3 regions of the Rhizobium sp. IY2 genome follow, and region 3 is predicted to be linked to each of the others. Evidence: predicted binding sites of a transcription regulator. Region 3 holds the regulator's gene; each other region holds the start of a gene.
What was found. The regulator HrcA, encoded in region 3, represses chaperone genes, less so after heat shock. The targets are predictions, from matches to a motif close to GTTAGCACTCNCNNNNNGNGAGTGCTAAC.
Positions count from the first base shown of each region.

Region 1: a site for HrcA is predicted at 3,494-3,522, ahead of groES (co-chaperone GroES). Genes of this name have one in related genera too.
Region 2: a site for HrcA is predicted at 5,946-5,974, ahead of groES (co-chaperone GroES). Genes of this name have one in related genera too.

Region 1 is NZ_JBLKNU010000013.1:17,106-27,831, reverse strand. Features, by position in the region: gene ACMUVN_RS28970 (LysR family transcriptional regulator) at 1-87, shown strand, start outside; gene ACMUVN_RS28965 (LysR substrate-binding domain-containing protein) at 129-992, opposite strand; gene ACMUVN_RS28960 (ectoine synthase) at 1,124-1,510, shown strand; gene ACMUVN_RS28955 (VOC family protein) at 1,561-1,941, opposite strand; gene ACMUVN_RS28950 (hypothetical protein) at 2,180-2,491, opposite strand; gene ACMUVN_RS28945 (hypothetical protein) at 2,488-2,814, opposite strand; gene ACMUVN_RS28940 (hypothetical protein) at 2,811-3,074, opposite strand; gene groES (co-chaperone GroES) at 3,576-3,893, shown strand; gene groL (chaperonin GroEL) at 3,941-5,575, shown strand; gene ACMUVN_RS28925 (hypothetical protein) at 5,642-6,034, shown strand; gene ACMUVN_RS28920 (hypothetical protein) at 6,102-6,272, shown strand; gene ACMUVN_RS28915 (Gfo/Idh/MocA family protein) at 6,300-7,463, opposite strand; gene ACMUVN_RS28910 (TIM barrel protein) at 7,474-8,397, opposite strand; gene ACMUVN_RS28905 (sugar phosphate isomerase/epimerase family protein) at 8,430-9,344, opposite strand; gene ACMUVN_RS28900 (LacI family DNA-binding transcriptional regulator) at 9,542-10,546, shown strand; gene ACMUVN_RS28895 (S1C family serine protease) at 10,585-10,726, opposite strand, start outside.
Region 2 is NZ_JBLKNU010000009.1:195,345-206,070, forward strand. Features, by position in the region: gene ACMUVN_RS24830 (hypothetical protein) at 1-481, opposite strand, end outside; gene ileS (isoleucine--tRNA ligase) at 611-3,502, opposite strand; gene ACMUVN_RS24840 (bifunctional riboflavin kinase/FAD synthetase) at 3,789-4,772, opposite strand; gene ACMUVN_RS24845 (TIGR01459 family HAD-type hydrolase) at 4,787-5,635, opposite strand; gene groES (co-chaperone GroES) at 6,032-6,328, shown strand; gene groL (chaperonin GroEL) at 6,401-8,038, shown strand; gene ACMUVN_RS24860 (hypothetical protein) at 8,819-9,265, shown strand; gene ACMUVN_RS24865 (glutathione S-transferase family protein) at 9,333-10,043, opposite strand; gene ACMUVN_RS24870 (DoxX family protein) at 10,255-10,692, shown strand.
Region 3 is NZ_JBLKNU010000008.1:304,909-315,634, forward strand. Features, by position in the region: gene rpsT (30S ribosomal protein S20) at 119-397, shown strand; gene dnaA (chromosomal replication initiator protein DnaA) at 1,256-2,806, shown strand; gene ACMUVN_RS23820 (saccharopine dehydrogenase family protein) at 2,944-4,026, shown strand; gene hemW (radical SAM family heme chaperone HemW) at 4,094-5,296, opposite strand; gene rdgB (RdgB/HAM1 family non-canonical purine NTP pyrophosphatase) at 5,306-5,950, opposite strand; gene ACMUVN_RS23835 (VOC family protein) at 5,951-6,376, opposite strand; gene rph (ribonuclease PH) at 6,373-7,092, opposite strand; gene hrcA (heat-inducible transcriptional repressor HrcA) at 7,220-8,308, shown strand; gene grpE (nucleotide exchange factor GrpE) at 8,420-9,052, shown strand; gene ACMUVN_RS23855 (nucleoside hydrolase) at 9,091-10,035, opposite strand; gene ACMUVN_RS23860 (Hsp20 family protein) at 10,314-10,726, shown strand, end outside.

The DNA.
Region 1 (10,726 bases), on a different contig from region 3:
TGGTTCCGCGGCCTGTTCCTTGACGTCGCCAGCGTGGCGCTCGAAGCCTCCGGCTGCCGCGTATCGATATCGAGAGCTGCGGCTTGACTCAGGGGTGATTGCATCGAGATTGTCGCCCCGGCCGCCGTCTATTCAATGACCGATTTGAACCACGTACAGAAGGCTGAAATTGATTTTTGGGGGGAAGCCCTGCAGATCAGAAAATAGCTCTCCTGTGCGAGAATCGCGATGTCCGAGAGCACGATCAGGTCGCCATTCTCGATTTCGCGGCGGCATAACTCGACCGGGCAAAGTGCCACGCCATGACCGGCAATGGCGGCGGTTGCGAGCAAATTGAAGTCTTGAAACACCGGCCCCCTTAGCGTTGGCGTCAACGGCACGCCCGCCTTGTCGAGCCACTGCGCCCAATGCGCTGTGGTCTCGTCGTGGAGCAGGTCTGCCGTTGCGATCTGTGTCGCGTGGTCGATGCTGCCCTTTCTTTCAAGATAGCGCGGACTGGCGACAGGTTGAGTGGCGCGGGAGAAAAGCTGGTGGCAAACGACGCCTTCGAAGGTGTCGGCGCCAAGCGTAATCAGTACATCGCAGCCGGTTTCACGCAGACGCTGTTCGGCCATGGCGTAGACCACCTTTATTGTGACATCCGGATGCTTCGCCAGGAAATCGCTGAGCGATGGTATCAGCCATCGCGTCGCGATGGACGGGATGCAGCCGACGGTGATCTCGGATCTCGTCCTGAGCTTCAATAATTCCGCTTCTGCGGAAATTCTTTCAAGACTGCTCGATAGGGTTTCGGCAAAGCTTTTGGCCTCGGGTGCGAGCCGCACGCCGCGTTTTTCACGCAGAAACAAGGCACGTCCGAACCATTCCTCCAAATGACGGATCTGATGGCTGATCGCGGCATGCGTGACGCGCAATTCGTCGCCGGCGCGTGAGAAACTTGAAAGACGCGCTGCCGCTTCGAAGGCTCTCAATGCGCCGAATGGAAGTGTCATCTGTAAGTTTTCCTCAGCTATCCGATAGAAATCATCATTTGTCAGAATATGGAGATCACCAGTATGGCTGAAGGAAGCGGATCTGAACAGTATCGCTGACGTGTCAAATTTTCTTACACCAGGAGAGCGAAATGTACGTGCGCAGCCTGAAGGATGTCGAAGCAACCGACTATTTTGTGGAATGGGGCAATGGGACGAGCCACCGTTTGCTGACGGAAAAGGACGGGATGGGTTTTACCGTGTGTCATACGATCGTGCGCGCCAACACCGTTTCGCTTCTCGAATACCGGCAGCATCTCGAAGCCTGCTATTGCATCGCCGGCGAGGGCGAGGTGGAGGATATGGACGGCACCGTCTTTCCGATCCGTCAAGGCGATATCTATGTGCTCGACAAGCATGACAAGCATCTGCTGCGCGGCGGCCGTGACCAGGATATGATCCTCGTCAGCGTCTTCAATCCGCCGCTCGAGGGATCCGAGCGCCATAATCTGAACGACCCCTCGGGATCGGCTTATTGAGATCAGCCTATAAGGGAAAGTGCGCGGTTTTCTGACGGTCAGTCGGCCTGTTACAGCTCGCCTTTATGAAAATAGGCTTCGAGCCGGTAGCCGTCCGGGTCGATGATGAAGGCGGCGTAATAGAATTGTCCGTAATCCGGCCGGATCCCCGGTTCGCCATTATCCGTGCCGCCGGAGGCGACGGCCGCCGCGTGAAAGGCATCGACCGCAGCCTCGTTCGGGGCGACGAAGCAGAAATGCAGCCCGGATCGCAGATCGGCAACAACGGGGTGTTCGACCTGCATCACCCAGAGGCCGACCCTTTCCGGGCCGTAGCCGATCATCGTGTCGGAATTGGACAGCCGCTCATATCCGAGCGGCGCCAGCGCCGCGTCGTAGAAACGGCGGGCTCTTTCGATGTCCTTTACGCCGATGGAGACATGATCGAACATGGACGCAAACTCCCTGACTTCCCTTGGTCTCCGAAGGACGGCTCATCCCTCAAGATGGCACGACGCCAACATCTTTCAACCGCGGTCCGAAGTCAACGAAAGGGCGTCGTTCAAAAAGGCTGGCGATCCGCTCGAGCGTCCTGGCGAAGAAATCGGCGCGCCGAAATTACCGCTGTTCAGCGCAAGTTCTGCGACGCTGTCACTTGATTTGGGGGAAGGGCGGAGTAGGGTCCGGATCCTAGCGCCACGGGTGAGCCGGCGGGGTGTCCCGAGCGATCTGCGCAGCGTCGGATAGCCTGAGCCATTCCTTCCGGTATCCGATGTTGAGAAGATTGAAGGACAGCATGTCTCTCCCGGCCTGCGAACGGCTCGCGCCGATCACGGCATGGTCCGCGTGCGTCGGAACGCTCGCGTGATAGACGGTCCACGAACGGGCGGGTTCGATCCGGCGGTCGCGTCCAATGTCCACGGCGTAGTGGCCGGCCGCGCCGCCCTTGTTATTACCGACAGCAAAGGCGTTCGGTCTTCCTTCGTCTTCATGGCTGTTCACGATGTCAACCTTCCGTCATTCGGGCCGTGGCCAAACGTTGTCTCGATCAGTGTTGCGCCGCTGCCGGGCGATAGGTTTACCGGCTCCAGGCTGTCTTCCGTCGTGACCCGCTCGTGACGTTCGTCGTCGCTGCGGATGCGGTATTGCAGCAGATTGCCTCTCGGAGGCAGCGTGGCGGTAATGCGGTATGTGTCGGAGAGCTTGGAAGGCACGATCAGGAACCCGTCCTTCAGCCGGACGGTCTGCCCAACCTTGAAGATATGTGTTGCTGGCTCGCGTCGGACCGAACGTCCATTGCGTTGCGGAGTGCGCGTAGCGGTCATGACGGTTTGTGGTCCTTTTCGAGCGCGGTTTCGAGATCTGACGGATGGATAGGCATCATCTGCAGTGTCGAACTCTGTGCGGCGATCGCCGGCAGGTGGATGAAGGCGCCGATCCGTCGCCAGGCAAGCCTGGAAACGCCATCGATCAATTCCTCGTCATAATCGACGCGATATTCCCCTGCTGGCTGTGCCCCGTCGAAACCTGGCAGGCGGAAAGGAGATGAAAAGTGGACGACGGTTTGTGTGGTGCGACTTGTCATGACTGAAGCCTCCGCAGGAAACACCGATGCATTTCCTGTATCGTTGAGATCCGAACCGGACGAACTCGACGCTGCCGGTACATCCGCGGTCAGCGCCAAGCTCATTCCGGATCGAATACGCGAAATGCACGCCGGAACGACGTCATATATTCGCTATCGAGAATTCGGTGGTGTATGGCGGGTCGTAGGTCTCTGACACCGCGAAGCCAAGTCGGCCAAATCGACGAGGCTTATCGTTACGCCTGGATTACGTTTAAATCAAGATAAATTCGGATTTATCTATAAAAAACGCCAAATTAACTCCGTGGTCACGCAAATAAAATGGAGCGTAATGGCTCAAGAAATTCTATTCAATTCATAATTATTACAAAACATCCCGCCGAAATGATTTCCTGATTTTTCATGCGTGAATAATATTTATTGGCACTCCTATCAATCGAGTGCCACGGGTGCTATTTATGTGTTGCAGCCGCCATATGCGCCGGCAGCAGAAAGACCTCTATGAAATTCCGTTCACTTCACGACCGCGTCGTCATTCGACGTGCGGAAGGCGATGTCAAATCCAAGGGCGGGATCATCATTCCAGACGCCGCCAAGGAAAAGCCGCAGGAAGGCGACGTGGTCGCAGTCGGCCCGGGCCTGCGCGACAACAACGGTAATCTGATCCCGCTCGACGTTAAGGTCGGTGATCGCATTCTGTTCGGAAAATGGTCGGGGGCAGAGGTCACGATCGAGGGCGAGATCCTTCTGATCATGAAGGAGACCGACATCATGGGCATCGTCGAAAAGATCGGAGTGGCCTCTCAAAAGGCCGCCTGATCGACCGCATTCCGATCCGTATCTCAAGACCGAACTGGACCAATATTATGTCTGCCAAGGAAATCAGATTCTCCACCGATGCACGCGATCGCCTGCTGCGCGGCGTCGAATTGCTCAACAATGCCGTCAAGGTCACGCTTGGCCCCAAGGGCCGCAACGTCGTCATCGACAAGGCCTATGGCGCACCGCGTATCACCAAGGATGGCGTCACTGTCGCCAAGGAAGTCGAGCTAGCCGACAAGTTCGAGAACATGGGCGCGCAAATGGTGCGCGAGGTGGCGTCGAAGACCAATGATCTTGCCGGCGACGGCACGACGACGGCGACGGTGCTCGCGGCCTCCATCTTTCGTGAAGGCGCAAAGCTCGTCGCTGCCGGCATGAATCCCATGGATCTCAGGCGCGGCATCGATCTCGGCGTCGTTGCGGTGGTCAAGGAGATCCAGGCGCGGGCGAGGAAAGTCAAATCGTCAGGCGAGATCGCCCAGGTCGGCACCATTGCCGCCAATGGCGACGTCAGCGTCGGCGAGATGATCGCCAAGGCGATGGACAAGGTCGGCAATGAGGGCGTCATCACCGTTGAGGAGGCGCGCACCGCCGAGACCGAACTCGACGTCGTCGAGGGCATGCAGTTCGACCGTGGCTACCTCTCACCCTATTTCGTTACCAATGCCGAGAAGATGCGCGTGGAACTGGAGGACCCCTATATCCTCCTTCACGAGAAGAAACTCGGCAGCCTTCAGGCGATGCTGCCAATTTTGGAAGCCGTCGTGCAGACCGGCAAACCGCTTCTGCTCATCTCCGAGGATGTCGAAGGCGAGGCGTTGGCGACGCTGGTCGTCAACAAGCTGCGCGGCGGCCTGAAGGTCGCGGCCGTCAAGGCGCCGGGCTTCGGCGACCGCCGCAAGGCCATGCTGGAAGATATTGCCGTGCTGACATCAGGCCAGATGATTTCCGAGGATCTCGGCATCAAGCTCGAAAACGTCACGCTCGATATGCTCGGCCGCGCCAAGCGCGTGCTGATCGAGAAGGAGAGCACCACGATCATCGACGGTTCCGGCGAGAAGGCGGCCATCCAGGCGCGCATCCAGCAGATCAAGGCGCAGATCGAGGAGACCACCTCCGACTACGACAAGGAAAAGCTGCAGGAACGCCTGGCGAAACTGGCCGGCGGCGTCGCAGTCATCCGTGTCGGCGGTGCGACCGAGACGGAGGTCAAGGAAAAGAAGGACCGCATCGACGACGCGCTGAACGCGACCCGTGCGGCGGTCGAAGAGGGCATCGTGCCGGGCGGCGGCGTGGCACTGTTGCGCGCGAAGTCGGCGCTGACGGGTTTGACCGGCGAGAACGCCGACGTGACGGCCGGCATCTCGATCGTGCTCAGGGCGCTTGAAGCCCCGATCCGGCAGATCGCCGACAATGCCGGGTTCGAAGGCTCCATCGTCGTCGGAAAACTCGCCGGCAGCAATGATCACAATCAGGGCTTCGACGCACAGACGGAGACCTATGTCGATATGATCGAGGCCGGCATCGTCGATCCGGCCAAGGTCGTACGCACCGCTCTGCAGGACGCCGGCTCGATTGCGGCGCTTCTGATCACCGCCGAGGTGATGATCGCCGACATTCCCGCAAGAGACTCTGCCCCGGCAGCCGGAAATGGCGGCATGGGCGATATGGGATACTGAGGCCAGCCTGAACCGGTCCGGCGTCGCCGGACGGCGCAACCCGAACAGTAGACAGGGAGAATTCCAATGTCCGTGCAGAGCAGCAGCAAGACATCGATTACCCAGCGTTTCGACAATTACCAGCCATCCAAGACGCTTCTCGTCTGGGCCTGCGTCGTCACGGCGATCGCCACGATGATCATCGGCTTCAGCTGGGGAGGCTGGGTCACAGGCGGCACGTCAAGCAAAGCGGCAGCCGCCGCCGGCGATACCGCACGCGGAGAATTGGCGTCGGCCATTTGCGTCGAGCGCTTCAAGGCGGCGCCGGATGCGAGCGCTAAACTGATCGAGTTCAAAGCGCTTAACGATGGCTACAAGCAGCGTCAGTTTGTCGAGGCGGGCGGCTGGGCAACCATGCCTGGGCAGACCTCGTCCGACAGCCGAAGTGTTCAAGGCTGCGCCACTGCGCTTGCCGTCTGACACCGTTCTTCCAGAGCGCTCCGATATATCTGCGGAGCGCTCCCACTGTTGAAGCAGGAAATGACCCATGATCCGCTTTGAAAAAAAGAGCGACCCGCAGCCAGCCGCAGACGACGCCGGCGGCGAAAGCCTCAAGAAAGTCCCTGAGGCATCAGCCGACGGGCAGAAAAAAGCCGCCAACGACAGCACGCGTCGTCGCGCGCCGCGGGCGGCGGAAGATGACGACCGGCTTATCTGAGCATAGCGTCACACCGCGGTTGACGGCCTAGCGATAATCCAGCCAGACCCCGCCGGCGTCGGCGGACTGCACGCAGTTTTCCACCCAGCGCACCCCTTCCAGCCCGGCATCGACATCGGGAAAGACCAGATCTTCAATGCCCGCCGGCGCGAGGCCGCGCGCTCTGTTGATGGCAAAGCCGAAGCGACGGTAGAGGTTTGCCCAGGCTTCGAAAAGGCCTTCCGGATGGCCGCCGCCGATGCGGTCGTCGATCCTGGCCTCGGGATAGAGATAGTCCATGCCGCGCTCGAGAATGCGGGCGGGTTCCCCCTGGATCTCGTAGGAGAGTTGGTTCGGCCGCTCATCCCACCATTCGATGCTGGCCTTCGAGCCGACGATGCGGATCTTCTGGCCGTGCATGGAGCCGGCATTGACGGCGCTCGACCAGATGGTGGCGATCGCGCCATTGTCGTATTCCATCAGGGTCACCGCATTGTCCTCCAGCGGCGCGCGGCTTTTGACGAAGCTCTGGCGGGTGCAGAGGAGGCGGCTGATCTTGAGGTGCGGCAGAATGACCTTGGCAATGTAGAGCGGATGGGTTCCGACGTCGCCGAGGACATAGCTGGGGCCCGCGAATTTCGGATCGACACGCCAGCGCGTCGACGGGTTCTGCTCCTCGACCGCAGCACTGTGGAAGCCGTGGGCAAATTGCAGGTTGACGATGCGGATCTCACCGAGATCGCCATTCCTGACCATGGCGCGCGCCTGCTCGATCATCTGATGGCCGGCATAGCCATAGGTCACGCCGACGATCCGACCGCGCGCTTTTGACAGCGCCTTCAACTCCTCGGCTTCGGCGATGGTAAAGCAGAGCGGCTTTTCGCAGATCACATGCAGATCATGTTCGAGAGCTGCCTTGCAGATCGCGAAATGGGTATTGTTGGGAGTTGCGATCGACACCGCTTCGATACCGTCGGCGCGTGCGGCTTCGGCGGCAAACATCGTCGCATAGTCCGGGTAGCTGCGGGCTGCGTCGAGCCCGAGATCGAGACCGAAGGCGCGCCCGCGCTCGGGATCGATATCGAAGGCACCCGCCGCAAGGGCAAAGACGTCGTCGCGATGCGCCGCCGAGCGATGAATATAGCCGATCTGGCTGCCTTTGCCGCCGCCGACCATGCCCCAGCGGATCGGCTTTCGCCTGTCATTCGTCATAGTGTTTTCCCTAAAAACCAACGGACCTGAGGTAATCGCGGCTTTGCTTCACATCGTCGAGGCTGCCGGCGACATTCCTCGGATCGCGCTCCTGCTCGACGGTGATGAAGCCGTGATAACCGATCTCCTCGAGCGTCCGCTTGACGGCGGGGTAGTCGATGATGCCGCGGCCGATCGGGCACATCACGCCCTGTCCGCAGGCCTCGAAGAAGCGGATCCTTTCACCGAGCACGCGGTCGAAGACGGCCTGGTCGATATCCTTGAAATGGACGTAGTCGAGCCGGTCGGCATAGCGGCGCAGCGTCTCCACCGGGTCCATGCCGGCATAATAAGTATGGCCGGTGTCAAGGCAGAATCCTGCGACTGCCTGCGGAATGTCGTTCGCCACCCGCTCGATCTCGTCGGCGAATTCGATATAGCCGCCCGCATGCGGATGGATGACGGCGCGAACGCCGTATTTGCGCTGAGCAAGTTCGGCGATCGCCGTGATGTTGGCGATCATCCCGGCCCAGGCCTTGTCGTCGAGGCGCGGCGCACGATCGGAATGGCCGGCGGCATAGTCTCGCTCGTCATGGCCCCAGTCCATGACCGTGAGATAGGGCGTCCTGAACCGCTGGCCCGCCACCTGTTCCGGCTGCGGCAGCCGGGTGATCACGGCGCAGATTTCGTCGGTCTGCCGCAGCAATGTCTCCCGATTGTCGGCGGAGACCAGATCGTCGAAGATCGTGCCGGCGACGATGAACAGATTGCGTTCGGCAAGCGCCTTGGCGACCAGCGCATCATCGAGCGGCACGTAGCCGTAGGGCCCGAGCTCAAGGCCGCCATAGCCGGCGGCGGCGGCCTCGTCGAAGACGCGCTCCCAGGCGGGAAGGTTTGGATTGTTGACGTCATCAACGCCCCAGCAGCAGGGGGCCGTCGTAATCGTGATGGTCACGGTTCTGTTCCTGATAGTGGTGATCTCGAGGGTCAGCCGCGTTTCCCGGGCCAGTATTTGTCGACATATTTCTGGATTTCGGCGCGCATGAAGCGGCCGGATTCATCGGCGCGGTCTTCCCAGCCGAAGACGCAGGCGGTGATGATGCCGTCGAAGCCGACAGCGGCGAGCGAGGAGAAGAACACATCCCAGTTGATCTCGCCCTGGTACATATCCATGTGCTGATGGATCGTCACCTTGGCGCCCGGCGGGTTGATGATGTAGCGCAGCCCTGACGACGCCTTGTGATTATAGGTATCGGCCACATGCACATGGGCGATCAGCGGGCCGGCATCGCGGATCATCCGCGCCATGTCGTCACCGAAATAGAAAGTATGCGGCGCGCAATAGAGGAACTTGACGTTCTTCGAGCCGATGGTCTTCAGCATGTCGATCGCCGGATGCAGCGTTTCGCACCAGTCTTCCGGATGCGGCTCCATGTTGAGCGTGACACCCTCGCGCTCGAACACCGGAACGAGTTCTTCCATCGAGCGCCACCAGGCTGCCTCGCTGTGCTCGTGGGTGTGCATGCCGCCGCAGCAGTTGGAGCGGTGGCTGCGATCCGGTGACGGGCCGCGGCCGAATTCCGAGTTCATCGTATCGCAGCCCATTTCGGCCGCGATTTCGATCGCTTCCTTCCAGTAGCGCACCGCCGCCTGCCGCTCATCCTCATGCGGGCTCGCCCAACGATACATCGGCAGCAGCGAGGCGAGCTGGACGCCATGATCCTTCAGCGCAGCCTTGAATTCCGCGATGCGTTCCTTGTGTGCCCGCGGGCGCACCCACCAGGGCAGAAAATCGTCACGCGGCGAAAGCTCGATATGCTCATAGCCGAGCTCCGCCGCCTTGCGGCAGAGGTCGTTGAGGTTGAGGTGACGGTGCATATGCGGGTCGAGTGCGATCTTCATCTGGTTCCTCCGTCATCCCCAGCCATCGCCGGCGGACGCTCCTTGATCTCGTTTCATGCTTCCGGTGCTCCTCCCGGATTGCCGCCACGATACTGCCGCGGCGCCTCGATATTCCAATGCTTCGATGATCAAATTTGATCATTGACCGTGCGAAGCGCGGATGCTCTGCTGTGTCAGCTTTGGGAGTTAATAAGCCTGTGACGAAGGTGACTTTGAAGGATGTGGCCCGGGAAGCCGGCGTCGGCACCGCGACGGTGGAGCGCGTCCTCAATAATCGCGGCGGCGTTCGGCCGGAGACGGTGGAGAAGGTGTTTCTAGCGGCAAGACGGCTTGAATACCGGCAAAGCCTGCCGGTCGCCCATCGCGGCCTGATCCGGATCGAGGTGATCCTGGTTCGCCCGGAGACCAGCTTCTATTCGCGCCTGAACCGGGCGTTCGAGCGCATCGCCGCCTCGCTCGACGACAGCATCGTCGTTCACCGCACCTTCGTGCGCGAGAACGAGCCGGCGCAATTTGCCCGCTATATCGCCAACCCGACGGCCCGCCGGTCGGCGCTGATCGTGGTCGCGCCCGACCATGCCGATGTCGTCACCAGCGTGCGGAAGGCGGCCGGTCTCGGCATTCCCGTCGTCCAGATCATGACCCGTCCGGCCCCCGAACTGCCCTATGTCGGTATCGACAATTACGCCGCCGGCCGCACCGCCGCCCATTACATGTCGGGCATGCTGGCGCAGCGCCCCGGCTCCTTCGTCGCTCTCTGCCATAGCGGCGCCTATGAGAACCATAAGGAGCGGATCCGTGGCTTCTCCGCCTATCTCTCGGACCATGCTTCAAACGAGCATCGTTTCATCGAAGTCATGTTCGATCTCGACGACGAGCACAATGCCATCGAACTGCTGCAAGCGGCGTTGAGGCGGGAGCCCGGCATCATCGGCGTCTATAGCGCCGGCGGCGACAACAAGGGCGTTGCCAGGGTGCTCGCGGCCAACAAGGCCGGGCGGCCCTTCTGGGTCGGCCACGAATTGACCGGGCAGACGCAGGACTATCTCCGCCGTGGTATCATGTCGATCGTGCTCGATCAGGCGCCGGAGGTCCAGGCGAGGCGTTCGATAGACCTTGCCCTGAACAGGCTTGGTCTCATCGAGGTGGAAGTCAGCGCCGAGCCAGTGCGCTTCCTGACGATCACGCGGGAAAATCTTTGAGGTGGATGTAATCGGCGTTTTGGGGCGCCGGCGCGCCCCTATTGCAACTGAGGCTTCTTGAGAAAGCTGTTGCGGTCGGCGGACTTGATGCGCAGCCAGGCTTCCCGGCCGTTCCTGAGGACCCGCATGGGGATCTCGGCGCCGGCGGGACCGCTGCTCCATAGCTTGCGGTAGAAATCG
Region 2 (10,726 bases), on a different contig from region 3:
TATAGCGGCGCTGATCGACATAGGAGCCCTTCTGCAGGGCGCGGGCTTCACGATAGGCCTTGGTCTGGGCTTCCGTCGTGCGCCGGCCGCCTTCGATCGCCGAGCTGGCGAGAGGCGAGCGGTAATTCGGATTGTCCGAGTTCGCGTCGGCCTCGGAAACGAGGCGGGCGCGGGTCTCCTCCGGCGATTCAAGCCATTGCGGATTGTCCTTGTTGGCGACCGTCGGCTGCGGCGCAACCAGGTTTTCCTTCTGCGCCTCGGCCGGCAGCACCAGCGTCGGACGCGGCGTGTACTTGACGCCCTTGTTCTTCGGGTCCGGTCCGGTCAACGACACGGACTGGCCGAGATCGTCGGTCAGCTGTTCCATGGCGGTCTTGTCGGTGCCGTAGGTCGGGCTGCTGGCGCAACCGGACACCATCGAGCATCCCGCCATGACGACAGACAGGCAGGCGCCCATACGGAACCAATGCGATGTTAACATGAAAACCCTTCCACCCCGGTGCAATCGTCGCCCAACCGGACAACCGTCCCCCTGACGCAAAAATCCGGCCATTTTCAGGCAGCTTTTACCGGATGAACCGCGAAAGCGCAATTCACCCGGTAATATTCTTCACGCGAGCGCGGCGAGTTCGCGAAGGGCGGCGGCGTCGCGGGCCGAGACATCGGGATATTCAGGATCGGAACCGACATCCCGGGTGATGCGCCAGGAGCGGGCGCATTTTTCACCCTCGGCCAGCTTCGGCACGACGCTGACCTCAGGCACCTCGGCAAGGCGGAAGGCATCCGCCGGGCCTTCGCCGGTCTTGATCTGGATCGCCGAGGTGATGCAGACTTCGGTGAAGTCCTGACCTTCGAGCGCCTTCAGCAGGTCCGGATCGGCGATGTGGACGACGGGAGCCGCTTCCAGCGAGGAGCCGATGCGCTTGTCCTTGCGCTCGATTTCCAGCGCGCCGGTCACAACCGAACGCACCGCGCGGATCTTCTTCCACTTCTCGGCCAGGTCATCGTTGCGCCATTCCTTGGCGACCGGGGCAAACTGCTCCAGATGCACTGACACGGCGGACGGGTTGCGCGACAGCCAGGCCTCCTCGGTGGTGAAGGGCAGCATCGGAGCGAGCCAGGTCACCATGCAATCGAAGATCTGCCGGATGACATGCAGGCTGGCGCGCCGGCGCAGGCTCGACGGCGCGTCGCAATAAAGCGCATCCTTGCGGACATCGAAATAGAAGGCCGAAAGCTCGACATTGGCGAAATCGATCAGCGCCCGGGCGATCTTCTTGAAGTCGAAGCTGTCATAGTTCTCGCGCACCAGCTCGTCGAGTTCGGCAAGCCGATGCAGCATCAGCTGCTCCAGCTCCGGCAGATCGGCGAGCGCGATCTCCTCGCCCTTGTCGTGGGCGAGCGTGCCGAGCATCCAGCGGATGGTGTTGCGCAGCTTGCGGTAGGCGTCGACATTGGTCTGGATGATCGTCTTGCCGACGCGCAGGTCGTCGGCATAATCCGAGGTCATCACCCAGAGGCGCAGGATATCGGCGCCGGCATCCTTCATCACTTCCTGGGGTGCGGTGACGTTGCCCTTCGACTTCGACATCTTCTCGCCCTTCTCGTCCATGGTGAAACCATGGGTGAGGACGGCGTTGTAAGGCGCACGGCCGCGGGTGGCGGCCGATTCCAAGAGCGACGAATGGAACCAGCCGCGATGCTGGTCGGAACCTTCGAGATAAAGGTCGGCCGGCCACTTCAGGTCCGGGCGGTCCTCGAGCGTGAAGGTGTGCGTCGAGCCGGAATCGAACCAGACGTCGAGGATATCCATGACCTGCTTCCAGCGGGAATGGTCGTGGTCATTGCCGAGGAAGCGTTCCTTGGCGCCTTCGGCAAACCAGGCGTCGGCGCCCTCATGTTCGAAGGCTTCGAGGATGCGGGCGTTGACGGCGTCATCGACCAGGACCTCGCCATGCTCGTCGGCAAAGACGGCGATCGGCACGCCCCAGGCGCGCTGACGCGACAGCACCCAGTCCGGGCGACCTTCGATCATGGCGCGCAGGCGGTTCTGGCCGGCGGCGGGCACGAAACGGGTGTCGTCGATCGCGCTCAGCGCGCGCGACCGCAGCGTCGTGCCGTCGGCAAGGGTCTTGTCCATATAGACGAACCATTGCGGCGTGTTGCGGAAGATCACCGGCTTCTTCGAACGCCAGGAATGCGGATACTGGTGCTTCAGCCGGCCGCGGGCAAAGAGCGCGCCGCGGGCGATCAGCTCCTTGATGACGCGGTCATTGGCATCGCCCTTCTTGCCGTTGTCGTCGATGACGCGGGCGCCTTCGAAGCCGGGGGCATCCGATGTGTAGAAGCCGCCATCGTCGACCGGGAACGGGATCTTGGTCTCGATGCCGCGCGCCTCGAGCGTGCGGACAGCCGACATCCAGGCATCGAAGTCCTCGCGGCCGTGGCTGGGTGCGGTGTGCACGAAGCCGGTGCCGGCATCGTCGGTGACGTGATCGCCATCGAGTAGCGGCACATGGAATTCATAGCCGCCGTCGAGACCCTTGAAGGGATGGGCGCAGGTCATCGCTGCGAAGTCGGCCGCAGAGACATCGCTCAGGCGCTTGTACTGCAGCTTGGCCTTGGCGAAGGATTCTTCGGCCAGCTTATCGGCAAAGATCAGCCTTTCGCCGGGACGCGGACCAAAGTCGTTCTCGGCGGCCGCCACTTCGTAAAGGCCATAAGAGACGCGCGCGGAAAAGGAGACCGCGCGGTTGCCGGGGATCGTCCAGGGCGTGGTCGTCCAGATGACCACGAACGCGTCCTTGAGCGCGGCCGGGCCTTCGACGACCGGGAATTTCACCCAGATCGTGTCGCTCTCATAATCCTGGTATTCGACCTCGGCCTCGGCCAGCGCCGTGCGCTCGACGACCGACCACATGATCGGCTTGGAACCGCGATAGAGCTGGCCGCTCGCGGCGATCTTCAGAAGCTCGCCGGCGATGCGCGATTCCGCGTGGAAGTTCATCGTCGTATAGGGATTGTCGAAGTCGCCCTCGATGCCGAGACGCTTGAACTCTTCCGCCTGGACCTTGATCCAGCCGGTGGCGAACTCACGGCATTCCCGGCGGAATTCGTTGACCGGGACCTCGTCCTTGTTCTTGCCCTTCTCGCGGTACTTCTCCTCGATCTTCCATTCGATCGGCAGGCCGTGGCAATCCCAGCCGGGCACGTAATTGGCGTCGTAGCCGCGCATCTGGAATGAGCGGTTGATGACGTCCTTGAGGATCTTGTTCAGCGCGTGGCCGATATGGATGTTGCCATTGGCATAGGGCGGGCCGTCGTGAAGGACGAACTTCTCGCGGCCGGCGGCAGAAGCGCGCAGCTTCTTGTAGAGACCCATCTCCTGCCAGCGCTTGACGAGTTCGGGCTCCTTCTGCGGCAGGCCGGCGCGCATGGGGAAATCGGTCTCGGGCAAATAGAGGGTCTTCGAATAGTCGATCTTTTCGGCTGTGTCGGTCATGTCTGACAATCGTTTTCTGGCAGCCCAGGAAGGGCGCAACGGGCGTGAAATAGCTGGTGACGGCAGCGCTCGTATCCAAGCGCCAAAAACCCGGACCTTCCGGCCGCTTAGCGCGCGCGGAAGGCCGGGCCGATAATTCGCATCGTCATCGCCAGCCAAAATTTCATCATCGCGCCGGTTCATAGGCGTTTTTGCCGGGAAAAGGAAGAGAAGAATTCGCGGCCTGCAGTCGGCATCAGCGGCTGGAATCGCCGGTGCCCCAGCGACAGCCGCGCTCAAGGCGACCTCAGGAAAAGCACAGTTTCCCATCAAGCGCACTGAGCGGCTTGACGCCCGCAAGCAGCGCCCTCGCCTCTTCTTCATCGCGCTTGATCTGGGCGACGAGCGGATCGAGGCCGTCGAATTTCAGTTCGGGTCTGAGATAGCCGAAGAAGGAGACGGAGCAAAGCTGACCGTAGAGATCGCCGCTGAAATCGAAAAGATAGGTTTCGAGCAGCGGCGCGCCATTTTCCGTCACCGTCGGGCGGCGGCCGTAGCTGGCGACGGCATCGTGGAGCGTGCCGTCTTCGAGGCGGAAACGCACGGCATAGATGCCGGCGGCAAGATCGACCTCGGGCGGCAGGCGCATATTGGCTGTGGGGAAACCGAGCTGCCGGCCGAGCTTTTCGCCGTCGATCACTTCGGCTTCGACCGTATAGCGGTAACCGAGCATGCCGGCGACTTCGCTGACATTGCCCTCCTTCAGCAGCGCGCGGATATGGCTCGACGAGACAACATCGGCGTTTTCATCGCGAAAAGCATCGATCAGGGTGACGCCGAAGCCGTAGCTATGGCCGGCATTCATCAGGAAGGCGGGGCCGCCCTCGCGGCCGCGGCCGAAATGGAAATCGAAGCCGGTGACGACTTCGGAGGCGCCGAGCCAATCTTTCAGGATCGAATGGATGAAATCATCGGCCGAGCGCTGCGAGAATTCGTAGTCGAAGGGATATTCGATGACGGCGCTGAACCCCAGCGTTTCCAGGATGCGGGCCTTCAGCGGCGCCGGCGTCAGGCGGAAGACCGGCGTCTGCGGCCGGAAGACCGTGCGCGGATGCGGCTCGAAGGTCAGTACCAAAGCGGGGATACCGCGGGCCTTGGAGATTTCGAGCGCGCGATTGAGCACCGACTGATGGCCGCGATGCACACCGTCGAAATTGCCGATGGCAATGACGCCGCCCTTCAGATGGGCGGGCAAGGGTTCGCGGGTTTCATTGCGGTGGAAGACGGTCATCGGCTGGCTTCTCTTCATGCAAGGCGGGGCATCCACCACTTCGGCGCGGCGCTTTCCCGTTCGAGATAGGCGTGGAGGATCGCCTCGTCGGTCTCGCCGTTCAAGGTGTATTCCTTGGCGTGGATACCGCCGCTGATGTAGAGAAGGTCGAGGCCGTAATTCAAGGCGCCGCGCACATCGGTCGGCATGCCGTCGCCGATTGCCAGCACGCGCTCGACCGGGAAATCGCCGCGAAGCTCGCGGGCAGCGGCCAGCGTCGCCTCGTAGATCGGCTGGTGCGGCTTGCCGGCGATGCGGGTGCTGCCGCCAAGCTGCTCGTAATAGGCGGCCATGGCGCCGGCGCAGGGGATCATGCGATGGCCGCGCTCGACGATGAGGTCGGGATTGGCGCAGATCATCGGCACGTCGCGGGCTTTGAACTCGAGAAGCATGTCGGTGTAATCCTCCGGCTTCTCCGTCTCGTCGTCGAAAAAGCCGGTGCAGACCAGCGATTGCGCTTCGCCCGCCGGCCGGCGCTCGACGCCAATGCCTTCGAGTAGCGCTTTGTCGCGCTCGGGGCCGAGCAGAAAGACCGTCTTCGGCCCTTCGGAGATCAGCCGGCGCGTGACGTCGCCCGAGGTAACGATCCGGTCATAGGCGCTGTCGGGAACGCCGATCTGGCGCAACTGCTCGACCACCTGCCAGGAAAGGCGCGGCGAATTGGTGATGAGGACGACGGCGGCGCCGCTTGCGCGGGCCGCTTCAAGGGCGGCAGCCGCCTTCGGAAACGGATCGACGCCATTATGAACGACGCCCCAGACATCGCAGAGCACCACATCATAGTGACCTGTTATGTTAGAGAAGTTTTCTATCCGCTTGGCCATTCCGATTTCCCGATTTGCTTTGGTCACGGTGACATTGCAAAGGCGCAAGGCGATGGCAAGGCATTTTCTTCGCTGCCGGGCCAATGCGAAGATCCCAAACGGCAATCCGATGGCGCGGATGGCAAATGGGGCTTGCCGATCTCATCCCGAAGCGGCAGATCGTCAAGGGCGGACGGACTCCGGCAAAGCCCGGTCGCGCCATGGTTTCGCCTGCAATCTCCGACTATTCTCCGGTCTCTTCACAATTCCGGCACAAAAATTCGTGATTGCTCTCATTGACTCCTTTCGGAGCCATCCCTAAATGCTCGTCGCTAGCACTCACCGCAAGGGAGTGCTAACACCTATCCATGTGGGCCGCTCCGGTCCGCGAATGTCATTCGATCGAGGGATTAGACAATGGCAAGCACCAATTTCCGTCCGCTTCACGACCGCGTCGTCGTTCGTCGCGTCGAGTCCGAAGAAAAGACCAAGGGCGGCATCATCATTCCCGATACCGCCAAGGAAAAGCCGCAGGAAGGCGAAATCGTCGCCGTCGGTTCCGGCGCTCGTGACGAGTCCGGCAAGGTCGTTGCACTCGACGTCAAGGCTGGCGACCGCGTTCTGTTCGGCAAGTGGTCCGGCACCGAAGTCAAGATCAACGGCGAAGACCTTCTGATCATGAAGGAAGCCGACATCATGGGCATCATCGGCTGATCGGCCGACCTGCTTTCCCGAAATGGCTGACGGGCCTTTTGCCCGAACAACTCGAATTCAGGAGTCACAAACATGGCAGCTAAAGAAATCAAGTTTGGCCGCACCGCGCGCGAAAAGATGCTGCGCGGCGTCGACATTCTCGCCGATGCAGTCAAGGTCACGCTCGGCCCGAAGGGCCGTAACGTCATCATCGACAAGTCCTTCGGCGCACCGCGCATCACCAAGGACGGCGTCTCCGTCGCCAAGGAAATCGAACTCGAAGACAAGTTCGAAAACATGGGCGCCCAGATGGTCCGCGAAGTTGCTTCGAAGACCAACGACATCGCCGGCGACGGCACCACGACTGCAACCGTTCTTGCCCAGGCGATCGTTCGCGAAGGCGCCAAGGCCGTTGCCGCCGGCATGAACCCGATGGACCTGAAGCGCGGTATCGATCTCGCCGTGGCCGAAGTCGTCAAGGATCTCCAGGCCAAGGCCAAGAAGATCAACACCTCGGAAGAAGTCGCCCAGGTCGGCACGATCTCCGCCAATGGCGAACGTCAGGTCGGTCTCGACATTGCCGAAGCCATGCAGAAGGTCGGCAACGAAGGCGTCATCACGGTTGAAGAAGCCAAGACCGCCGAAACCGAACTCGAAGTCGTTGAAGGCATGCAGTTCGACCGCGGCTACCTCAGCCCCTACTTCGTGACCAACCCGGAAAAGATGATCGCCGACCTCGAAGACGTCTTCATTCTCCTCCACGAGAAGAAGCTGTCGAACCTGCAGTCGATGCTGCCGGTTCTCGAAGCCGTCGTCCAGACCGGCAAGCCGCTCCTCATCATCGCTGAAGACGTCGAAGGCGAAGCCCTTGCAACGCTCGTCGTCAACAAGCTGCGCGGCGGCCTCAAGATCGCTGCCGTCAAGGCGCCTGGCTTCGGCGACCGCCGCAAGGCCATGCTCGAAGACATCGCCATCCTGACCGGCGGCACCGTCATCTCCGAAGACCTCGGCATCAAGCTCGAATCCGTCACGCTCGACATGCTCGGCCGTGCCAAGAAGGTGTCGATCTCCAAGGAAAACACCACGATCGTCGACGGTTCGGGCGCCAAGTCCGACATCGAAGGCCGTGTTGCCCAGATCAAGGCGCAGATCGAAGAAACCACCTCCGACTACGACCGCGAGAAGCTGCAGGAACGTCTTGCCAAGCTCGCCGGCGGCGTTGCCGTCATCCGCGTCGGCGGCTCGACGGAAGTCGAAGTGAAGGAAAAGAAGGATCGCATCGACGACGCTCTCAACGCGACGCGCGCTGCCGTTCAGGAAGGCATCGTACCGGGCGGCGGCGTTGCCCTGCTGCGTTCTTCCGTCAAGATCACCTCCAAGGGTATCAACGACGACCAGGAAGCCGGCATCAACATCGTTCGCCGTGCTCTGCAGGCTCCGGCTCGCCAGATCGCTGAAAACGCTGGCGACGAAGCTTCGATCGTCATCGGCAAGATCCTCGACAAGGATCAGGACAACTGGGGTTACAACGCCCAGACCGGCGAATATGGCGACATGATCGGCATGGGCATCATCGACCCGGTCAAGGTCGTTCGCACCGCCCTGCAGGATGCAGCTTCCGTTGCATCGCTGCTGATCACCACCGAAGCCATGATCGCCGAGCTGCCGAAGAAAGACGCTCCGGCTATGCCGGGCGGCATGGGCGGCATGGGCGGTATGGACATGATGTGATAGGCCAACGGCCTTTCACAGCATCGTTCATGAAACCGCCCATCATCTAAGATGGTTCAGCGCGTCAAGCGCGCTGAACTGGCGGTATGGACATGATGTGATAGGCGAAAGCCTGCACTGACACCATTCCGGCATCCGGAACAGGAAGGGCGGCCCTCGGGTCGCCCTTTTCGTTTCCCTTACGGCACCGCCGATGTCTTTTCAGCCGCTTCCGATTTCAGGAATGATGCAGCGGCGATTCGACCACGCGGCACGCCCGATTCAGCTGATCAACCCATCTAACCAGCCGTCTATTGCCCGCCCCCGGGCCGAAGCTTGCGTGAAGCTTGCGTCGCTGCACCTTTGCAGTATGCCGACATCGGTGCGAGATCGCGGCGTTGCCGTGCCGTTTCCGGCCTCCGCATCAGGTGAAAACGCTTCCAATGCCCTCGAAGATGATCCTCCACCGCCGATTCTCCTGAAATGTCCCGGAAGCGCGGCCTCACGAGAAATGATCCCGATCCGAATACCCCTTAAAAAGCCGTTGCCGTTTGGCCAAAAGCTCCTATAAATCCGCGCTGCAATTAAAGTGCGCCCGGCGATAATTTTTCGCTAATAGACGAGGTCGGAGCGCGAAACGGCGATACGCGAATGTTCGGCTTCAACGGCTCCGCTTCCGGAGGCCGTGAACGCGGTGACGATTGCCGGATGGGCGGACATCATGTCCGCAGCGACATGATCCTGTTTCTTTGTGTTTGCCGAACGTGCGGCGGAGAAGCCGCATGCGAACGGGAGAACGCCTTGTTTAAGATCGCCAAAGCCAATGCAGCCCTGCCCCTGATGCCCGGCTCGCTTGAGGACACCAATCAAAATCACGAGATGCTGGCGCAGTTTTCCATCTCCGAAAGCTGGATCGGAGATTTGTCGAGCGGCATGCTCCGCCTCGGCGAATGGAGCGGCATGCTGCATGGCCTCTCCGCACAAGAATGCGGGCTGTTAAGCCTGATACGCTGCTACGATACCAAAGACCGCAGCCACATATTGGAGCTGTTCGAACAGGCGGCGACGCTCAATTCCTCCTTCTGTTTTTCGACGACGATCATCATGCCGAATGGCTTCCGCCAGCCGCTGTTCTGCATGGGCGAGTCGAACGGGCTCGAAGAGAAATACAGCGGCAGCATGTCCGGCGTCTTCATCTTCCCGCGCTTCAAGCTTGAAGGCGCAAGGCAGATCACAAGCCGCCGATAAAAACCGCCAGCGCAAAGAAAAGGCCGCTCTCAAGGGCGGCCTTCGGCATTTCCGGTCGGCCTCTCCGTTATTCCGGCTTGACGGGTATGTTGAGGCCCTTCGCACTTGCCGGACGGGCGATGCAGCGCTCCAGCCAATCCGAGACGGCGGGGAATTTCGCATATTCCAGAACCTCGCGGCCGCCATAGAAGATATCGGCGCCGCGAACCCAGGTGAAGGTGGTGATGTCGGCGATCGTATAGAGATCGCCCATGATCCACTGGCGGCCCTTCAGCCGGTCTTCGAGCACGCCGAGCAGACGTTTGGACTCGTCGCGATAACGCTCCACCGGGTAGGAATTGTTGGCGACCTTGTCGGCGGCGAATTTGTAGAAATGCCCGAACTGGCCGAACATCGGACCGATGCCCGCCATCTGGAAAAACACCCATTGGATGGTTTCGTAGCGGCCGGCAGCATCGGCAGGGATGAGCTTGCCGGTTTTTTCCGCGAGATAAAGCAGGATGGCGCCGGATTCGAAAAGGCCGATCGGCTTGCCGTCCGGGCCATTCGGATCGATGATCGCCGGGATACGGCCGTTCGGGTTGAGAGATTCGAATTCCGGCGACTTCTGCTCGTTGGCGGCGAAGGAAACATAATGCGGCTCGTAGGCGAGACCGAGTTCTTCGAGGGCGACGGAAACCTTCACCCCGTTCGGCGTCTGCAGCGAATAGAGCTGGATGATGTCGGGATTTTTCGCCGGCCAGCGCGTCGTGATCGGAAATGCGGAAAGATCTGCCATCGGAATCTCCATGTTGGGCGCCGACCATAAAAGACCGGGCTCGGTAAAGGCAAGCCGCGGCGACCAGGAGATCGTTCCATATTGTTGAACGATCTGTCCGCTTCCGTTTATCTTTCCACAACGAAGGAAAAGAGCGACATAGAAGCATCCGAGGTCCAACCGGTGCCGGGGCACCAAGATCTCCAGAGCCAATCAAACGGAGACAACGTCCATGTCGAACAACGTCATCATCCTGATCGCCCGTATCCTTCTTTCCTTCATGTTCATCTTCGCCGGCTTCGGCAAGCTGACCGATCCGGCATCGACCGCCGGCATGATCGCCGGCGCCGGCCTGCCGGCTTCCACCGCGCTCACCTATCTCGCCGGCCTGTTCGAGCTTGCAACCGGCCTTGCCGTGCTCGTCGGCTTCCAGGTCCGCATCGTCGGCTGGCTGCTTGCCGTCTTCTGCGTCTTTACCGGCTTCGTCTTCCACTTCTCGCCGATCAACGTTCCTGATTTCCCGGCCGCCGCTAACGCCTGGCTGAGCGGCCTGAACTTCGTCAACTTCATGAAGAACATCACGCTCGCCGGCGCCTATATCATGCTCGCCACCAATGGCGCAGGCGCCTACTCGCTCGACGCCCGCCGCGGCGCCTACGCAACGGCCTGACACCAGCAGACATCCTCCCAGAAACAGAAAACCC
Region 3 (10,726 bases):
CGCCCACGGTTCGGAAAGCCGGTTTGGTTTTCCGCGATTGCTCCCGCATTGCTGGATTTTGTGGCCGCAGGGCCCGCGGTAATGGCGGAGTTTGTTCGAATTCTTGAGAGAGGCATCCATGGCCAATACAACTTCGGCGAAAAAAGCGACCCGCAAGATCGCCCGCCGTACCGACGTCAATAAGGCTCGTCGCTCGCGCGTTCGTACTTTCGTTCGCCAGGTCGAAGAGGCCATCGCATCCGGTGACGCCGCCAAGGCGAAGGAAGCTTTCCTGGCGGCTCAGCCCGAGCTTGCCCGCGCCGCCAGCAAGGGTGTGCTGCACTCCAATACGGCATCGCGCAAGGTTTCGCGCCTGGCTGCTCGTGTGAAGGCTCTTTCGGTCACCACGACCGCATAATCTTCCTTTAACGACTTCCTCTTTATGATTAGCCCGGTAATTTTACCGGGCTTTTTCGATTCCGCCAATCAGCCCCTGCATGGTTAATCTCACGACTGTTTCGTGTCAGTGCCATGACAGGAAAAATTGTTTAAAAACAATGGCTTGCGCTAGGATGCTTTCACGCCGCGCGACTCTACCCCACGCTTTCGGGGTCAGGGGTGAGTCAAGAAGATTTTTATTTTTTTTCTTTCCATGCGTGTCAAAATAGCCCGAACGGGGAATCTCCTTGATTCAAAAGCGATTCTTTTTTGACGCTGGTGTGACGCCCGAAAAGGGCAGGCGGAGTCAATGGCCGCTTCTTAATTTTGCGTAAAATTCATCGTTGATATTGCCTTTTGATCCTGCCTAAATGGCTTTCAACAAAGGGCGCGGACATCACCTGCAGAGGCTCGGTCTTAACTGCCACGTCGGCAGGGCGATAAGTTTGTGCCCTTTGTTACGGAGCATTGCGTTTCCGTTTTTTCAAGCACTTGACGGATTTGGGCCGTAACGTGGCTGTTACGGAGCGGGGATGTTTTGTGCCTTCAGCGGCCACACGTTTAAGGCGAGACCGCAGGAGAGGGTTAAAGTGATATTGCGTTCGGGCTGGTCGGCCGAAAACGAGGATCGACCGCCAGCCTGGCACGGAAAGCCGCTGAAGGTTCCGCATGAATGCGGTCCCTGCAACGGAATTCTGTTGCCGGTCCCTTCGGGGGCAGTGTTTGAGTGAACCGGCAGGTGAGCGGCTTCATGAGGATGCCGTCAGCCCGCCAAAGCGGGGAATGATCGGGCGGCTATTTTAGCGGAAGCCGCCCGGTGGAATTGAAAGGCGGCATTATGCACATGAATACGATGACGACGGGCGGGCTCGACAATGGGGATGCGGCACCGCAGACGTTCGGCACCATTCGCCTGGAAGTGGGGGAAGCAAAGGCGGACATGAAGCACAGCATCTTGTTTGAGCGCGTCAGCGCGCGCTTGAAGGCCCAGGTCGGTCCTGACGTCTATGCCAGCTGGTTCGCCAGGCTGAAGCTGCATTCGGTATCGAAGAGCGTCGTTCGTCTCTCGGTTCCCACGACCTTCCTGAAGTCGTGGATCAACAATCGTTATCTCGATCTCATCACCGGTCTGTTCCAGGCCGAGGACCCGGAAATTCTCAAGATCGAAGTCCTGGTGCGCACGGCAACGCGCAGCGGCACCAAGGCGCTCGACGAGGCGGTTCAGCCCGAGCCGGTCGTTGCCCCCCAGATGCGCCGCCCGACGAGCGCCCAGCCGGCCGGTCAGGCCGTCCAGCAGGCGGTGTCGGCTGTTGCTGCGGCAAGGCCCGCAAGCTTCGGTTCGCCGCTCTTTGGCTCGCCGCTCGATAGCCGCTTCACCTTCGATACCTTCGTGGAAGGCAGCTCGAACCGGGTCGCGCTTGCGGCTGCCAAGACGATCGCGGAAGCCGGTTCCGGCGCCGTGCGCTTCAATCCGCTCTTCATCCATTCGACGGTCGGCCTCGGCAAGACCCATCTGCTGCAGGCGGTCGCCAATGCGGCGGTTCAGAACCCGAGGGCGCTGCGCGTCGTCTATCTGACGGCCGAATATTTCATGTGGCGCTTCGCCACCGCAATCCGCGACAATGATGCGCTGACGCTGAAGGATTCGCTGCGCAACATCGATCTCCTGATCATCGACGACATGCAGTTCCTGCAGGGCAAGATGATCCAGCATGAATTCTGTCATCTCCTCAACATGCTGCTCGACAGCGCCAAGCAGGTCGTCGTTGCTGCCGATCGTGCGCCCTGGGAGTTGGAGTCGCTCGATCCCCGCGTCCGTTCGCGCCTGCAAGGCGGTGTCGCGATCGAATTCGACGCGCCGGATTACGAGATGCGTCTCGAAATCCTCAGGCGTCGCCTTGCTGCAGCCCGGCTCGAAGATCCATCACTCGAAATTCCGGCAGAACTGCTCCAGCATGTCGCCCGCAACGTCACGGCCAGCGGCCGCGAACTCGAAGGCGCCTTCAACCAGCTGGTCTTCCGCCGCTCCTTCGAGCCGAACCTGTCGATCGAGCGCGTGGACGAACTGCTCGCCCATCTGGTCGGCTCCGGCGAGCCCCGCCGGGTGCGCATCGAGGATATCCAGCGCATCGTCGCCAGGCACTACAACGTCTCGCGCCAGGAACTGGTCTCGAACCGCCGCACCCGCGTCATCGTCAAGCCGCGCCAGATCGCCATGTATCTGTCGAAGACGCTGACGCCGCGCTCCTTCCCGGAGATCGGCCGCCGTTTCGGCGGTCGTGATCACACGACCGTGCTGCATGCCGTACGCAAGATCGAGGAACTGATTTCGGGAGACACCAAGCTTTCGCACGAAGTCGAGCTTCTGAAGCGGTTGATCAACGAATAATCGACGATTCTCTTCTGAATTCGACGGCCGGAAGCGATTCCGGCCGTTTTCCTTTATAAGTTTTTTATTCTATACCTCCGGCGCATCCAGTGCATGTCAAAGACTGAAGCGCTGAAATGAGCGCGTGGGAGGAATGAATGAGTTTCGAAAAGATCGCCGTTCTCGGCCTGGGCAAGGTCGGACGGCTGGCGGCGACGCTGTTGCATGAAGGCGGCTTCGAGGTGATCGGCGTCGATGCGCAGCTGCCGCTGAGCGACGTCCCCTTCAAGTGCCGCACCGGCGATATTTCAGATCCCGCGGTGATCGGCGAACTGCTCTCCAGTGTCGAGGCGGTGCTGTCTTGCCTGCCTTATCATTTGAACATCGAGTTGGCGCGCGCCGCCCATCTTGCCGGCATTCATTATTTCGATCTGACCGAAGATGTTCCCACAACCAATTTCATCATCGAACTGTCGAAGACCGCCCGCGGCCTGATGGCGCCGCAATGCGGCCTGGCGCCGGGTTTCGTCGGTATCGTCGGCGCGAGCCTGGCCGACGGCTTCGATCGCTGCCGTTCGATCCGCATGCGCGTCGGCGCCCTGCCGCAGCACCCGACCGGGCTGCTCGGCTACGCCTTCAACTGGTCGCCCGAGGGCGTCGTCAACGAATATCTGAACGACTGCGAGGTGATCGAGGGCGGTGTCCGCAAGCTGGTCTCGCCGATGGAATGGCACGAGACCGTCTATGTCGGCGGCGTCAAGCTCGAAGCCTTCACCACCTCGGGCGGTCTTGGCACCATGTGCGACACCATGCTCGGCAAGATCGACAATCTCGATTACAAGACGATGCGTTATCCCGGCCATATGGAGCTGATGAACTTCTTCTTCCACGAACTGCTGATGCGCGACAAGCGCAAGCTCGCCGGCGAGATCCTGACCAACGCCAAGCCGCCGGTTGAAGACGATGTCGTCTATGTCCATGTCGCCGCCGAGGGGACGGAGAATGGCAGCCTGCGCCGCAAGGAATTCGTGCGCGCCTATTACCCGATCGAGATTGCCGGCGCCCGCCGCACCGCAATTGCCTGGACGACCTCGGCCTCGGTCGTGGCCGTCATCGAAATGGTCCGCGACGGCCTGCTGCCGGCGACCGGCTTCCTGCACCAGGAGCATATTCCGCTGGAGATGTTCTTGAAGACGCCGACCGGCAGCCTGTTCAAATCAGGCGCGACCAGCCACGGCTGATAAATGCGCTCCAGCGCGGCGGCGATATCGATGCCGCCGCGTTGTAAATTCGCTCGTCGTATTGAGGTCAGCAGGCGAGATCGGCGACGACGGAATCGAGGATCAGCATGCCCGACGGCGTGCAGCGCAGGCGCGAATTGCCGATCCGCTCGATGAATTTGTGTTCCAGCAGGAATTCCTCGCGTTTCGGGTCGAGGTCGCGGCCCGAAAGCTGCTGCCAGCGGGCAAGATCGACACCTTCCCGGAGCCGCAGCCCCATCAGCAAGAGCTCGTCGGACTGTTCCTCGAAGCCGAGCCGCTCCTCGTCGAGAATGCCGTGGCCGTCGCGCTCGACCATGTCGAGCCAGGCTTCCGGCTTGCGCTCGGTCGCCGTGGCGATCTTCTCCGGGCCGCGTGTCAGCCGGCCATGGGCGCCGGGGCCGATGCCGGCATAATCGCCGTAACGCCAGTAGGTCAGGTTATGCCGGCTTTCGGCACCCGGCCGGGCGTGATTGGAAACCTCATAGGCCGGCATGCCCTCGCGCGCGGTGATCTCCTGCGTCGCCTCGTAGAGCAATGCCGATTGCTCGCCGTCCGGCACGACCAGCTTGCCCGCCTTGTGCAGGCCGTAGAAGGGCGTGCCTTCCTCGATGGTCAGCTGATAGAGGGAGAGATGGTCGACCGCATAGGAGATAGCCTCCTTCAGCTCTTTCTCCCATTCCTCGACCGTCTGCTGCGGCCGGGCATAGATCAGATCGAAGGACATGCGGGGAAAAATGTCGCGCGCCAGCCGGATTGCTTTCAGCGCGTCGGCGACATCATGCAGACGGCCGAGGAATTTCAGGTCCCGATCATTCAGCGCTTGCACGCCGAGCGAGACACGATTGACGCCGGCGGCCCGATAGCCGCGGAAGCGGTCGGCCTCGACGCTCGAAGGGTTGGCCTCCATGGTGATTTCGATGCCGGCAGGCACGTGCCAGTGCCGGGCAATGCCGTCGAGAATGGCCGAGACCGTTTCCGGCTTCATCAGCGAGGGCGTGCCGCCGCCGAGGAAGATGCTGGTGACCGTCTTCGGCCCGCTCATCGCCCGCACCGTTGCCATCTCCTTCAAGAAGGCAGCGGTGAAGCGCTCCTGATCCACCGGCTGGTGGCGCACATGGCTGTTGAAATCGCAATAGGGACACTTCGCCGCACAGAAGGGCCAATGCACGTAGACGCCGAAGCCGGGCTCACCGGTATCGGGCAAAAGTGCTGCATCGCGCGAGCTGCTTGGCGTGTCTGATGTGCCCACGTACCGACCTTATGCCTCCAGGCAGGTTTCGACGAAGAGTTTGAAGGCGCGGGCCCGGTGCGACAGCGCTTGCGGCTTGCCGACGTTCCAGCCGTGTTTTTCCTCGCCGCTCATTTCGCCGAAGGTGATGTCGTAACCCTTAGGCTGGAAGACCGGATCGTAGCCGAAGCCCTGGGTGCCGCGCGGCGGCCAGACGACGCTGCCTTCCACCTCGCCACGGAACAGCTCCGTGTGCCCGTCCGGCCAGGCGAGGCAGAGCACGCTGATGAAACGTGCGGTGCGCTGTTCCGGCTTCGTCGCGCCGGCATCCTGCAGCGCCTTTTCCACCTTGGCCATCGCCATGTCGAAATCGCGCGTGCCGTCGGCCCTCTCCGCCCAGTTGGCGGTGTAGACGCCGGGATCGCCGCCGAGCGCGTCGACCACCAGTCCGGAATCGTCCGAAAGCGCCGGCATGCCGGCGGCATTGGCCGAGGCGACCGCCTTGATCGTCGCATTCTCCTCGAAACTCGTGCCGGTCTCGTCAGGCTCGACGAAATTCAGCTCCGCCGCCGATTTGGCGGTGAAGCCGAGCGGCCCGATCAATTCCTGGATCTCGCGGATCTTGCCGGCATTGTGGCTGGCGACGACGATGGTCTTCGTTTCAAGCTTGCGCATTCAGATATCCTGTTCGATGCCCCAGATTTTAGCCTCTGCGCATTCCAGGCTGTTGCCGGCCGGATCGCGGAAATAGATCGAGCGGCCGCCGTTCGGCCAGCGCACCTCGGATTCGATCGCCACGCCCGCCGCCGTCAGCTTCTCGGCCATGGCGTCGATATTGCGGCCGGATACCCGGAAACAGGCATGGCCCTGGCCGGTCGTGCCGTGCGGCGGCACCTGCAGGGCATCAGGCGCCGGCGGCTTCACCGTTTCCTCGGGGTTGAAGATCAACAGAACGCCGGGCCCGCAGCGGAAGAAGACATGCCGGTTGGCGGCGCGGGCGATCTTCTCCAGTCCGAGGACGTCTTCGTAAAACGCCTCGGCCTGATCGAGATCCCGCGCATAGAGCGCCGTTTCCAACATGCCTTCCAGCATGGGGTTCATCCTTCGACGGCTTGCTTCTGCAGCGCCACCAGTTCGCCGATGCCGTTTCTGGCAAGCTGCATCAGCGAGGTGAATTCGCCCTCGCTGAACGGCGTGCCCTCGGCCGTGCCCTGGATCTCGACGATCCCGCCGGTGCCGGTCATGACGAAGTTCGCATCGGTCTCGGCCGAGGAATCCTCGAGGTAATCGAGATCGATCACCGGCTGGCTGGCGAAGATACCGCAGGAGATGGCGGCGACATGATCCTTCAGGACCCGGTCGACCTTGATCATGTTGCGGCTTTCCATCCATTTCAGGCAGTCGTAAAGCGCGATCCAGCCGCCGGTGATCGAGGCGGTCCGCGTACCCCCATCGGCCTGGATGACGTCGCAGTCGAGCGTGATCTGCCGTTCGCCGAGCGCCTGCAGGTCGACGACGGCGCGCAACGACCGGCCGATCAGCCGCTGAATTTCCTGGGTGCGGCCGCCCTGCTTGCCGGCGGCGGCCTCGCGCTTCATGCGCTCGCCGGTTGCCCGCGGCAGCATGCCGTATTCGGCGGTGACCCAGCCCTTGCCGGTATTGCGCAGCCAGGGCGGCGTCTTTTCTTCAAGGCTGGCCGTGCAGAGCACATGCGTATCGCCGAACTTGACCAGGCAGGAGCCTTCCGCATGCTTGGAAAAATTGCGCTCGAACGAGACCTTGCGCATCTGGTCGATTTTTCTGCCTGAAGGCCGCATTCTTATCTCCTGGGGTTTGTTGACCGCTTCTACGATTGGCGGCGCCTATTTGCAAATTCCCTTTTGCCACGGGTGCGAGTTTGACTTACTTTTCGGGAAGTATCATCAGCGCGGGTTCTTAAGCTTCATGGGCATCAGGTCGACGTCGGTTTCGGATGCTGTTGCCGCACTGGACGAGCGCTCCAGGGAAATTTTTCGGCGCATCGTCGAAGGCTATCTGGAAAGTGGCGAGCCGCTCGGTTCGCGCAACCTGTCCCGTCTTCTGCCGATGTCGCTGTCGCCGGCCTCGGTGCGCAACGTCATGAGCGATCTCGAAGAGCTCGGCCTGATCTATTCGCCGCATGTCAGCGCCGGACGGCTGCCGACCCAGATCGGCCTGCGTTTCTTCGTCGATGCCTTCATGCAGGTCGGCGACCTCTCCGCCGAGGAGCGCGCCAACATCGACCGGCAGGTGCGGGCCGAAAGCGGCGGCAATCCGGTGGAATCGATGATGAACGAGGCAAGCCGCATGCTGTCCGGCATTTCGCGCGGCGCCGGCCTCGTCATCACCTCGAAAAGCGATCCGGTGCTGAAACATGTCGAGTTCATCCGGCTCGAACCGACCAAGGCGCTGGCCGTGCTCGTCGGCGATCACGATCAGGTGGAAAACCGCATCATCGAGCTGCCGGCGGGCGTCACCTCCTCGCAACTGACCGAGGCGGCGAATTTTCTCAATGCCCATATGTCCGGCCAGACGCTGCCGGAACTCCGCAAGCAGTTGAGCCGGCTGAAGGATGACGTCCGCCACGAGCTCGATGCCCTGTCGCGCGATCTCGTCGAGCGCGGCATCGCTGTCTGGGCCGGCAGCCCGGACGAGGGCAAGCCCGCGCAACTGATCATCCGCGGCCGCGCCAACTTGCTCGAGGGGCTGGCCGGCGCCGAGGATCTCGACCGGCTGCGCTTGCTGTTCGACGATCTCGAGAAGAAGGACAGCCTGATCGAGATTCTCAATCTCGCCGAAACCGGTTCCGGCGTGCGCATCTTCATCGGTTCGGAAAACAAGCTCTTCTCGCTGTCCGGCTCGTCGCTGATCGTCGCGCCCTATCGTGACGATGACGATCGCATCGTCGGTGCCGTCGGCGTCATCGGCCCGACGCGGCTCAATTATTCCCGCATCGTGCCGATGGTGGATTACACCGCCCAGCTCGTCTCCCGCCTTTCGCGCAATCAGCTTTGACGCCGCAACTGGCGAACGTGCGGAATTTTCGCTTCTTTGTCACGCAGACTTGATTTTTTTCGGTCAAACCTCGATATCGGGCGCATCTGAAGACACCAACCGGAGACCGTCATGACCGATGACACGACGAAAAACGGACCTGACGCAACTGCGGCCGATGCCGCAGCCGACGCTGCCGCCTACGTCGAGAACGATATTGCGCAGGAAGAGGCTGCCCAGCCGGACCCGCTCGAGCTTCTGAAAGCCGAAAACGGTGAGCTGCGCGACCGCTATCTGCGCCTTGCCGCCGAGATGGACAATCTGCGCCGGCGCACCGAGCGCGAAGTGAAGGACGCCAAGTCCTATTCCGTCGCGGGTTTTGCGCGCGACATGCTCGCCGTCTCGGACAATCTGCGCCGCGCGCTTGATGCCATCTCTCCGGAGACCAAGGCCGCGGCCGATGCCGGCCTCAGCACCCTGATCGAAGGTGTCGAGATGACCGAGCGCGCCATGCTGTCGGCTCTTGAGCGCCACGGCGTTCGCAAGCTGGAGCCGGTCGGCCAGAAGTTCGATCCGAATTTCCATCAGGCGATGTTCGAGGTGCCCAACCCCGACGTGCCGAACAATACGGTCGTCCAGGTCGTGCAGGCAGGCTTCACCATCGGCGAACGCGTGCTGCGCCCGGCCATGGTCGGCGTCGCCAAGGGCGGCCCCAAGCCGGCCGAAGCCGAAACCAATTCCGTCTTCGACGAGAAGGACGCTTAAGGACGTTTCCCTTCCGCTCAGGAAGGGAAACCAAAGCTTCAGATGCGGGCGAAACGTTCGATCAGCAGATCGAAGAAGCCGTCCGCATCGACATGGCGCATGACCTTGGCATTGCGCTTGCGCTCGGTCACATGCCACCAGTCGACGACGGTCATGCCGACGGTGAGTTCGGACCGGACCTCGATCTCGACATTGCAGTCCCGACCCCTGAAGAGCTCCGGCTTCAGCAGATAGGCGATCACGGTCGGGTCGTGCAGCGGCCCGCCGTCGGAGCCGTATTTCTCGATATCGAACCGCTCGAAGAATTCCAGCATCTCGACCATGGCCTTAACAGGCGCCGTGCCGATTTCGGCCATGCGCTTCACCCGGTCCTTGCGGGTCAGCAATTGGTGAGTGACGTCAAGCGGCATCATCACGATCGGCACGCCTGAGCGAAAGACGATATCGGCGGCCTCGGGATCGACATAGATGTTGAATTCGGCGGCCGGCGTGATGTTGCCGCCCTCGAAGAAGCCGCCGCCCATCATCACCAGTTCGCGGATGCGGGGAACGATGTCGGGCGCCTTCTGGAAGGCCAGGCCGATATTGGTGAGCGGCCCGAGCGTGCAGAGCGTCACCGTGCCTGTCGGCTCGCGGCGCAGCGTCTCGATGATGAAATCGACCGAATGGTCGGGCTGCAGCGCCATCGTCGGCTCGCTGAGGTCGGGCCCGTCGAGGCCGGTCTTGCCGTGCACATGTTCGGCCGTCACCAGATTGCGGGCGATCGGCGCGTCGGCGCCGGCGAAAACCTTTGTCTCCCGCCGGCCGCAGAGCTCGCAGACGATGCGCGCATTGCGGCTGGTGAAGGAAAGCGGCACGTTGCCGGCGACCGTCGTGATCCCCAGCACCTCCAGCTCCTCGGGACTGCCGAAGGCCAGCATGATGGCGGCCGCATCGTCCTGGCCGGGATCCGTGTCGATGATGATCTTTCTTGCGCTTGCCATTCCGATCGTTCCATCCTCGCGGGTGCGCTTTGCCTCGGCATGCACCGATTTGTTCATTTCCCGTCACAAATCAGCACAGTCCGTGCGGGCATGTTTTGATGCGAGGCAGCCGCCGCTTTGTCAAGCAAGCAGCCGGCGGCACCGCTTTAAAATTGTGAGGTGGCGCCGGCACGTCGCACCGTGCCTTGCAGCACTGGACTGCTCTCCCCATATTAGCGGCATCCGGACGCTGCGTTTAAGGTCCGGGATGGTCGCTTGCATCAAGGACTTGAAAAGAGATGAGCCGCATTACCCCTTTCGCCAGCCCGCTGCTTCTGGGCTTCGATGCCATGGAAAAGACGCTGGAGCGCATTTCCAAGGCGAGCGACGGATATCCGCCCTACAATATCGAGCGCATCGCCGCCGACAACGGCGCCCCGGAACGTCTGCGCATCACCCTTGCCGTCGCCGGTTTCAGCGAGGAGGAACTCGATGTCTCCATTGAGGAGAACCAGCTTCTGATCCGCGGCCGCCAAGTGGAACAGGGCGAACGGGACTATCTCTACCGCGGCATCGCCGCCCGCCAGTTCCAGCGCACCTTCGTTCTTGCCGACGGCATGCAGGTGCTCGGCGCCGGCCTGAAGAACGGTCTGCTCTCCGTCGATCTAATTCGTCCGGAACCCGCGCGCATGGTCAAGAAAATTAACATTTC